DNA from 2 places in the Pseudomonas sp. LBUM1664 genome. Region 1 is predicted to be linked to the other one. Evidence: predicted binding sites of a transcription regulator. Region 1 holds the regulator's gene; the other holds the start of a gene.

Region 1 (4,985 bases):
TATCCGCCATGCGACCATCGACGAAGTCATGACCCTTCATGGCAAGACTGCCCGCGCCGACATGCTCGCCGCCGAAGCCCTGAAAATCATGGAAGACAATAGAATCAACGCACTGGTGGTAGTGGACAGCGAGGACCGCCCGATCGGCGCTTTCAACCTGTCCGATCTGCTACGTGCAGGAGTAATGTGATGACTACCGATCTGCTGCCACGAGGCAAAAACATCAAGCTCGCCGTCTTCGACGTCGATGGCGTGCTGACCGACGGTCGCCTGTACTTTCTCGAAGACGGCAGTGAATTCAAGACCTTCAACACCCTCGACGGCCAAGGCATCAAGATGTTGATGGCCGCCGGCGTGCAGACCGCCATCATCAGTGGCCGCAAGACCCCGGTGGTCGAGCGGCGCGCCAAGAACCTCGGCATTCCACACCTTTACCAGGGACGCGAAGACAAACTGGTGGTGCTGGACGAGCTTCTGGCTCAACTCAACCTAAGCTATGAACAGGTCGCCTACCTCGGTGACGACCTGCCAGACCTGCCGGTGATTCGCCGGGTTGGCTTGGGCATGGCAGTGGCCAATGCGGCCGCTTTCGTACGCGAACACGCCCACGGTGTTACCACGGCGCGAGGCGGCGAAGGGGCCGCCCGTGAATTCTGTGAACTGATCCTGCGCGCCCAGGGCCGCCTCGAAGCGGCCAACGCCGCGTACCTGTGAGCCATTTATGCTGAGCAAGAAGATTCGCACCATTGTGGTGTTCGGCTGTATCGCAGCGATTTTCGCGGCGGTGGGCTACTGGAACATCAGCCCGGAACGCTTTCTCGACCAGCCTGCTGCCAAGGTTGAAGAGAATATCGACTGGTACGCGACCAACACGCATACCCTGCAATACCTGCCCGATGGCAAAGTGCAGTATGAGATGACATCGGACAAGGTCGACCACGTAAAGGCCACCGACATCACGCTGGTCACCACACCGGACCTGAACATGTTCCGCGGCACCGAGTTCCCGTGGCATGTGCAGAGCGTGCGCGCCGAAGTCAATTCCGGCGGCACCGAAGTGGAACTGATCGACTCGGTACGCATCGCTCGAACCGATGAGAAAAACCGTACGACCATCATTACCAGTAGTCGTATGACAGTCTTCCCACAGCAAGAATATGCGCAGACCGAGCAACCCGTTAGAATCGACGGCGCCGGTGGTGTATCGACCGGCACGGGAATGAAAGCGTATTTGAAGGAAAGCAGGATACACCTGCTATCGAACGTAAGAGGACAGTATGAAGCTCGCTAAAACCCTCCCTATTTTGCTCAGTCTGGGCGCAGCACTGGGAAGCGCGAGCGCCTGGGCCCTTCCCAACGACCGCGACCAACCTATCCGTATCCAGGCCGACGACGCTCAGCTGGACGACAAGAACGGTGTAGCCACCTATAAAGGCGATGTGATCATCACCCAAGGCACGATGAAGGTCACCGGCAATACCGTGACCATCACTCGCACCCCGACCGGCGATATCGACGTGGTGACCTCGGTGGGCAACCTGGCCTATTTCGAGCAGATGCAAACCGCGGGCGACACCAAGCCCGTGCAGGGCTACGGGGTGACTATCCAGTATCACGCTTCCCAAGATCGCGTTGTACTGATCGACCGCGCCAAGGTCATCGACAAAGACGGCAACACCACCCAAGGCGAGAAAATCGTCTACGACACGAACAAAAAACTGGCCAGCGCCGGTCGTGCCACGGGTAACAAGGTGACCGAGCAGCGCCCACGGATCGACATGGTGATCCAGCCTAAAAAGAAAACCGAGCAGAAGGCCCAGTAATGGCAACTCTGAAAGCTCAGCACCTGGCCAAGAGCTACAAGAGCCGTCAAGTCGTACGTGACGTCAGCCTGTCCATCGACAGCGGCCAGATCGTCGGCCTGCTCGGCCCCAACGGCGCGGGCAAGACTACCTGCTTCTACATGATCGTCGGCCTGGTCCAGGCCGATCAGGGTCGCGTGCTGATCGACGACCTGGACGTCAGCCACCAGCCGATGCACGGCCGGGCAAAGGCCGGTATCGGCTATCTGCCGCAAGAAGCGTCGATCTTCCGCAAACTGTCGGTTGCCGACAACATCATGGCGATCCTCGAGACCCGCAAGGAGCTCGACAAGGCTGGCCGCCGCCAGGAGCTGGAAAGCCTGTTGCAGGAATTCCACATCAACCACATTCGCGACAACCTGGGTATGAGCCTGTCCGGTGGCGAACGGCGACGCGTGGAAATTGCCCGCGCCCTGGCCACCGCACCGAAATTCATCCTGCTCGACGAACCGTTCGCCGGTGTGGATCCGATCTCGGTGGGCGACATCAAGCAGATCATCCACCACCTCAAGGCCAAGGGGATCGGCGTGCTGATCACCGACCACAACGTGCGTGAGACGCTGGATATCTGTGAAACCGCCTATATCGTCAATGACGGCCAGCTGATCGCCGAAGGCGACTCCGCCACCATCCTGGCCAATGAACTGGTCAAGGAAGTGTATCTGGGCCATGAGTTCCGCCTGTAAGCACAAAGTGTCTGGCGAATCGCCCGGGCGTCGTTTAATTTTATTACGGCGACGCCCTAGGCAAACACTCCAGTTTCAGGCATATAATTTGCTTATGTTTGGCGCTTCGGCGCCCTGTAGTGGATGGCGCATGTGCGCCGGCGAATTAAGGTGTTAAGCCCCAGCCATGAAACCATCGCTAGTCTTGAGAATGGGCCAGCAGCTGACGATGACACCGCAGCTGCAACAGGCCATCCGCCTGCTCCAATTGTCGACCCTGGACCTGCAACAGGAAATCCAGGAGGCCCTGGAGTCCAATCCGATGCTCGAACGCCAGGAAGAAGGCGACGACTTCGACAACACCGATCCGCTGGCCGACAACGTCGAGCAAAAAACCAGTACCGAAATCCCGGAACCGTCCTACCAGGAAGCCGCCCCGACGGTGGATAACCTTGAGGATGGCGAATGGAACGAACGCATCCCCAATGACCTGCCGGTGGACACGGCCTGGGAAGACGTCTACCAGACCAGCGCCAGCAGCCTGCCAAGCGGCGATGACGACGAGTGGGACTTCACCACCCGCACCTCCGCTGGCGAGAGCCTGCAAAGCCATCTGCTGTGGCAGCTGAACCTGTCGCCGATGTCCGACACCGATCGCCTGATCGCCGTGACCCTGATCGATTGCATCAATAATCAGGGCTACCTGGACGAAACGCTCGAAGAAATCCTCGAAGCCTTCGACCCCGAGCTGGACATCGAACTGGACGAGATCGAAGCCGTCCTGCACCGCATTCAGCAATTCGAGCCGGCCGGCATCGGCGCCCGTAACCTGGGCGAGTGCCTGCTGCTGCAACTGCGCCAGTTATCCGCCAAGACGCCTTGGCTGGCCGAAGCCAAGCGGCTGGTCACCGATTACATCGACCTGCTGGGTGGTCGCGACTACAGCCAACTGATGCGGCGCATGAAGCTCAAGGAAGATGAACTGCGCCAGGTGATCGAACTGGTCCAGAGCCTCAACCCGCGCCCGGGCTCGCAGATCGAGTCCACCGAACCCGAATACGTGGTGCCCGACGTGATCGTGCGCAAGCACAACGATCGCTGGCTGGTGGAACTGAACCAGGAATCGGTGCCCAAGCTGCGGGTCAACGCCCAGTACGCAGGCTTTGTAAGGCGCGCTGACACCAGCGCCGACAACACCTTCATGCGCAACCAGTTGCAGGAAGCGCGCTGGTTCATCAAGAGCCTGCAAAGTCGCAACGAAACCTTGATGAAAGTAGCCACCCAGATCGTCGAGCATCAGCGCGGCTTCCTGGAGTACGGCGACGAAGCGATGAAACCGTTGGTCCTGCATGACATCGCCGAGGCGGTTGGCATGCACGAGTCGACGATTTCGCGGGTGACCACCCAGAAATTCATGCATACCCCTCGGGGCATCTATGAATTGAAATACTTTTTCTCCAGCCACGTCAGCACCTCCGAAGGCGGTGAATGCTCGTCCACGGCCATCCGCGCGATCATCAAAAAACTGGTAGCGGCGGAAAATCAGAAAAAGCCGTTGAGTGACAGCAAGATCGCTGGTTTACTGGAGGCACAAGGCATTCAGGTGGCCCGCCGTACCGTCGCCAAATACCGCGAATCCTTAGGGATCGCACCTTCGAGCGAACGCAAGCGGTTGATGTAACAGGCCACGCCACAGCGTTCCAGTGGCAGGTATTTCTGCCTGCCGCTTTATGCACTGGCAACGAAGGAGAAGCTGTATGCAAGTCAACATCAGTGGACACCAACTGGAAGTGACCGAGCCCCTGCGCACCTACATCGGCGAAAAACTCGACCGATTAGAAAGGCATTTCGACAAGATCACCAACGTGCAAGTCACGATGAACGTCGAGAAGCTGCTGCAGAAAATCGAAGCCACGCTGCATATCCCCGGCGGAGAAGTGGTCGCCAACGCGGAGCACACCGACATGTACGCCGCAATTGACCTGCTGACCGACAAGCTGGATCGCCAACTCAAAAAGCATAAGGAAAAGACCCAAAGCCTCCTTCAGGGCGCAACCGGTCGTTAACCCCCCCAATCCATGATCCGACTAGAATCCATCCTGACCCCCGGCCGTTCCCTGGTGAACGTGCCGGGTGGCAGTAAAAAGAAAGCCCTAGAACAAATCGCCGACCTGATCGGCCGCGAAGTGCCGGACCTGAAAAGGCAGGACGTCTTCGAGGCCTTGATCGCCCGTGAAAAACTCGGTTCCACCGGTTTTGGCAACGGCATCGCCATCCCTCACTGCCGCCTCAAAGGTTGTACCGCGCCAATCAGCGCGCTGTTGCACCTTGAAGCCGCCATAGATTTCGACGCCATCGACGGCGCACCGGTCGACCTGCTGTTTGTACTGCTGGTTCCGGAAGCGGCGACCGATGCGCACCTTGAGCTGCTGCGCCAGATCGCCAGCATGCTGGACCG
Region 2 (4,985 bases), 660 kb from region 1:
GCACAAGATCTTCTCCGTTGATGACTTGAACCGCCAGGCTGTGCTCGCCCCGGTCGATATTGACCAATTGCAGGCGCGGTACATTGGTCGGCTGGCCGTAGGGCTGGCCGTCCAGCAGCAGCCTGAACAGGTGGGGACTTTGCAGGCGCGGTTGAGCCCGAACGCCAACGGTGAAAGTACCGTTGTTGGCGCGCAGGGCCTCTTCGGTGGGGATGTCCGTCAGTTCCAGCACCTCGTAGGCATTACGCGGCTCGTCCCTGGCCGCAGGGGGCGGGGGCGCTTCCGGGCTGGCTGGGGTCTGGCGTTCGACGCTGTTGAGCGGCGGCAACTCCACCGCCTGAGCCGGTACGCCGTCGGGCGGCTGGTTGCTATAGGCGGTGTTGCCGTCGGCGTCGGTGTACTTGTAGATCTGCGCGACGGCAGGCAGCGCCAATAGCAGCAACAACATTCCTGGAAAACCACGACCCATAAAATCAACCGCAAACTGAAAGTGTTGGGTTGCAGCATAGGCCAGGGAGGGTGGTTGGCCCAGGTTGTTGTGTGTTGGGCCATGACCTGCCCGACCCCGAAGACGCCCCAGGCCCCTGTGGGAGCGAGCCTGCTCGCGATGGCGGTGTGTCGGTCACCGAGATATTGAATGTGCTGGCCTCATCGCGAGCAGGCTCGCTCCCACAAGGAGAGGTAGGGGGCCTCAGGATTTTGTGAAGATGCACAGCTCTGCGGTCGCCCGGATCAGGGCGAGCCGGTGCACCGGGTGCTGCTTGTTGTGGTGGGTGGCCTGGGCCAGCCATTGCGGGCACTGCGGGTCGGTGCGGTAGGGGGCGAAGTCGGCCAGTTGTTGCAGCAGGCGTTTTTGCAGTCGGTCGAGTTGCGGGCGGATCTGTCCCACCAGGTCAGGGCGTGGAAGGTCCGGGGCCTTGCCTGCCAGGGTCCAGTCGGACAAGTTGATGTATTGCACCATTTTGTTGGCTTCTATCTGAGCGGCGAAAAACGCTTCCACGGTTTCGCCAGGCAGCTTGTAGGCCGGCGCCTGGGCGACGGCGGCGGCAATGACTTCACGCTCGCGCTGACGGTCTTCTACCGGTTTATGACTGTCCCATTTGCTCAACGCCACTTGGTCGGCGAGGGCCAGGCGTTCGCCAATGGCGTTAAGCAGCGGGGTAAGGGCGTCAGGGGCGGGAGCAGAGGCAGCCTCGGCGGTGGTAGTCAGCAGCGCGGCAGACAGGGCAAGGCAGAGTTTGAAGCGGGAAGTCATGGGCAGTCTCGTCTTCTATGGGGGAGCGGCGAGCCATCATGCACGCAACCTGCGCCCATAAAAAAGGCCTCCCGAAGGAGGCCTCTCTTTATTCACGCCGCGTGTTGCAGCGCTACCGGATCAGCAGCTGTAGTACAGCTCATATTCCAGTGGGTGTACGAAGGTGCGAACCTTGATTTCTTCTTCGCTTTTCAGTGCGATGTAAGCGTCGATGAAGTCATCGCTGAATACGCCGCCCTTGGTCAGGAACGCACGGCCCTTGTCCAGCTCTTCCAGGGCTTCTTTCAGGCTGCCACAAACCTGTGGGATTTCCTTGGCCTCTTCAGGCGGCAGGTCATACAGGTTTTTGTCAGCGGCATCGCCAGGGTGGATCTTGTTCTGGATACCGTCCAGACCGGCCATCATCAGTGCAGCGAAGGCCAGGTACGGGTTGGCAGCCGGATCCGGGAAGCGAGCTTCGATACGGCGGGCTTTAGGGCTGTTCACGTAAGGGATACGGATCGAGGCGGAGCGGTTGCGAGCCGAGTAGGCCAGCATCACCGGCGCTTCGAAGCCTGGTACCAGACGCTTGTAGGAGTTGGTCGACGGGTTGGTGAAGCCGTTCAGGGCCTTACCGTGCTTGATGATACCGCCGATGAAGTACAGGGCGGTGTCCGACAGACCGGAATAGCCTTCGCCTGCGAAAGTGTTCTTGCCGTCTTTGGAGATCGACATGTGAACGTGCATGCCCGAACCATTGTCGCCGTACAGAGGCTTAGGCATGAAGGTCGCGGTGCGACCGTATGCATCAGCAACGTTGTGTACGCAGTACTTCAGGGTCTGGACTTCGTCAGCCTTCTTGACCAGCGTGTTGAATTTCACGCCGATTTCGTTCTGGCCGGCAGTTGCCACTTCGTGGTGGTGAACTTCGACGGTCTGGCCCATCTCTTCCAGTGCGTTGCACATGGAGGTACGGATTTCGTGGTCGTGGTCGAACGGAGGAACCGGGAAGTAACCGCCTTTGATACCTGGGCGGTGGCCTTTGTTACCGCCTTCCACGTCCTGGTCGGACATCCACGAACCCTGTTCGGAGAAGATCTTGAACATGGAGCCGGAGATATCGGACTTGAATTTGACCGAGTCGAAGATGAAGAACTCAGGCTCTGGACCGAAGAAAGCGGTGTCGCCGATACCGGTGGACTTCAGGTATTCCTCGGCGCGGTGAGCGATGGCGCGTGGGTCGCGGTCATAGCCTTGCATGGTGGACGGTTCGATGATGTCGCAGACCAGGATCAGGGTCGGCTCTTCGGTGAACGGGTCCAGGACGGCAGTTTCGTCGTCCGGCATCAGGATCATGTCGGAGGCTTCGATGCCTTTCCAGCCAGAGATGGAGGAACCGTCGAACATTTTTCCGATTTCAAAGAATTCGTCGTCCAGCGCATCACGGGCCGGCATGGTCACGTGATGTTGAGTACCTTTGGTGTCAGTGAAGCGCAGATCAATCCACTTGACGTCATGATCTTTGATGAGTTGAACCGACTTCGACATATGTCCTCCGGGTGGCTTCGGGCGGGTATTGGAATGCCCTTAGATATGGGTGATGCCGGCGCGAATACTCTGCCAAGGCAACCTGCCTCACAAGGGAGCAATTTGCATGCCAGTGCCCCAGCATGGGTTTTTTGCACCAAACCCACGCTTTTAAAGGCGTAAAAAGCAGATTAGCGGACATTTGCGCACTGCAATGTGGCGCGCCAGAAGGCGAACGACCTTTTTTGGTGCATGAAAAACCAGCTGCACATTAACTGGTTAAACCTTGAGCAATTTCCGCTATAATCCGCGCCCCCCTTTTTCGGCTGGCCGTTCGCGCGCTGTTTTCATGAAACTAATCGTAAAAGTCTTCCCCGAGATCACCATCAAGAGCCGCCCGGTACGGATGCGTTTCATCCGCCAGTTGGCCAAGAACATCCGTGCCGTGCTCCGTGATCTGGACCCGGCGGTGGTGGTGAACGGCGTGTGGGACAACCTCGAACTGGAAACCCGCGTCAGCGAACCCAAAGTCCTGAAGGAAATGACCGAGCGCCTGAGCTGCATGCCCGGCATCGCGCATTTTCTGCAGGTCGATGAATACCCCCTGGGGGATTTCGACGACATCCTTGCCAAGTGCAAGCTTCATTATGGCGATGCCCTGGCCGGCAAGATCTTTTCGGTGCGTTGCAAGCGTGCCGGCAAGCACCCGTTCAGCTCGATGGACGTGGAAAAATACGTCGGCAGCCAACTGCGCCAGCAGTGCGGCGCCGCCGGTATTTCGTTGAAAGACCCGCAAATCGAAGTGCGCATCGAAATTCGCGACCAGCGACTGTTCGTGATCCACAGCCAGCACAACAGCATCGGCGGTTATCCGCTGGGTTCGCTGGAGCAGACGTTGGTGCTGATGTCCGGCGGCTTCGACTCCACGGTCGCCGCCTACCAGATCATGCGTCGCGGGCTGATGAGCCATTTCTGCTTTTTCAACCTCGGCGGGCGTGCCCATGAATTGGGCGTGATGGAAGTGGCGCACTTCATCTGGAAGAAGTACGGCAGCTCCCAGCGCGTGTTATTTGTGAGTGTGCCGTTCGAAGAAGTCCTGGGCGAGATTCTCGGCAAAGTCGATAACAGTCATATGGGCGTCATTTTGAAGCGTATGATGTTGCGCGCTGCTTCGCGAATTGCCGATCGCCTGCAAATCGACGCGCTGGTGACCGGTGAGGCGATCTCCCAGGTGTCGAGCCAGACGCTGCCGAACCTGTCAGTGATCGATTGCGTGACCGAGAAGCTGGTCTTGCGTCCACTGATCGCCAGCCACAAGCAGGACATCATCGACCAGGCCAACGAAATCGGCACCGCCGACTTCGCCAAGCACATGCCCGAATACTGCGGGGTCATCTCGGTGAACCCCAAGACCCACGCCAAGCGCGGGCGCGTGGAGCATGAAGAGAAAGAATTCGACATGGCGGTGCTCGAGCGTGCGCTCGAAAACGCCAGGCTGGTGCCAATCGATCGCGTAATCGACGAGTTGGGCCAGGACATACAAATTGAAGAAGTCGGCGAAGCGCTGGCCGGTCAGATCATCATCGACATCCGTCACCCGGACGACGCTGAAGACGACCCGCTGAGTGTTGCCGGCATCGAGGTACAAACGATGCCGTTCTATGCAGTGAACGCGCGTTTCAAGGAACTGGAGCCTACTCGCCAGTACCTGCTGTATTGCGACAAAGGCGTGATGAGTCGCCTGCATGCCCACCATTTGCTCAGTGAGGGGCATGCCAATGTGCGCGTTTATCGACCGAGCTAAGTGCCCGGGGCTGTTTGCCTGTGGCCTGCGTCACCGGCCCCCCGACGCCGTCGACAAGCTGTAACGGCTTGCCGGACTCTACTGTAAATCGCTGCCACGACCTGTCAGCACACCGAATCCTCTGATCGAGATACACAAGTGATCGAAAATCTACGCAACATCGCCATCATTGCTCACGTTGACCATGGTAAGACCACCCTGGTAGACAAACTCTTGCGTCAATCCGGCACCCTGGAGCGCAACGAGCTCAACGACGAGCGCGTGATGGACTCCAACGACCAGGAGAAAGAGCGCGGTATTACCATCCTGGCGAAAAACACCGCCATCAACTGGAACGGCTACCACATCAACATCGTGGACACCCCGGGCCACGCCGACTTCGGTGGTGAAGTAGAGCGCGTGATGTCGATGGTTGACTCC

What was found. Region 1 encodes sigma-54, which starts transcription at its own class of promoters, with help from an activator protein. Its sites were predicted from a motif close to ANTGGCATNNANNTTGCTNT; they were not measured.
Region 2: a site for sigma-54 is predicted at 2,877-2,896, ahead of glnA (type I glutamate--ammonia ligase). Genes of this name have one in related genera too.

What each region holds. Positions count from the first base shown of each region.
Region 1 is NZ_CP166791.1:5,298,073-5,303,057, forward strand. It holds gene ACA047_RS24765 (KpsF/GutQ family sugar-phosphate isomerase) at 1-190, shown strand, start outside; gene ACA047_RS24770 (KdsC family phosphatase) at 190-714, shown strand; gene lptC (LPS export ABC transporter periplasmic protein LptC) at 722-1,291, shown strand; gene lptA (lipopolysaccharide transport periplasmic protein LptA) at 1,278-1,823, shown strand; gene lptB (LPS export ABC transporter ATP-binding protein) at 1,823-2,548, shown strand; gene ACA047_RS24790 (RNA polymerase factor sigma-54) at 2,715-4,208, shown strand; gene hpf (ribosome hibernation-promoting factor, HPF/YfiA family) at 4,285-4,593, shown strand; gene ptsN (PTS IIA-like nitrogen regulatory protein PtsN) at 4,606-4,985, shown strand, end outside.
Region 2 is NZ_CP166791.1:5,955,603-5,960,587, reverse strand. It holds gene ACA047_RS27630 (DUF4124 domain-containing protein) at 1-469, opposite strand, end outside; gene ACA047_RS27625 (chorismate mutase) at 692-1,255, opposite strand; gene glnA (type I glutamate--ammonia ligase) at 1,376-2,782, opposite strand; gene thiI (tRNA uracil 4-sulfurtransferase ThiI) at 3,111-4,565, shown strand; gene typA (translational GTPase TypA) at 4,704-4,985, shown strand, end outside.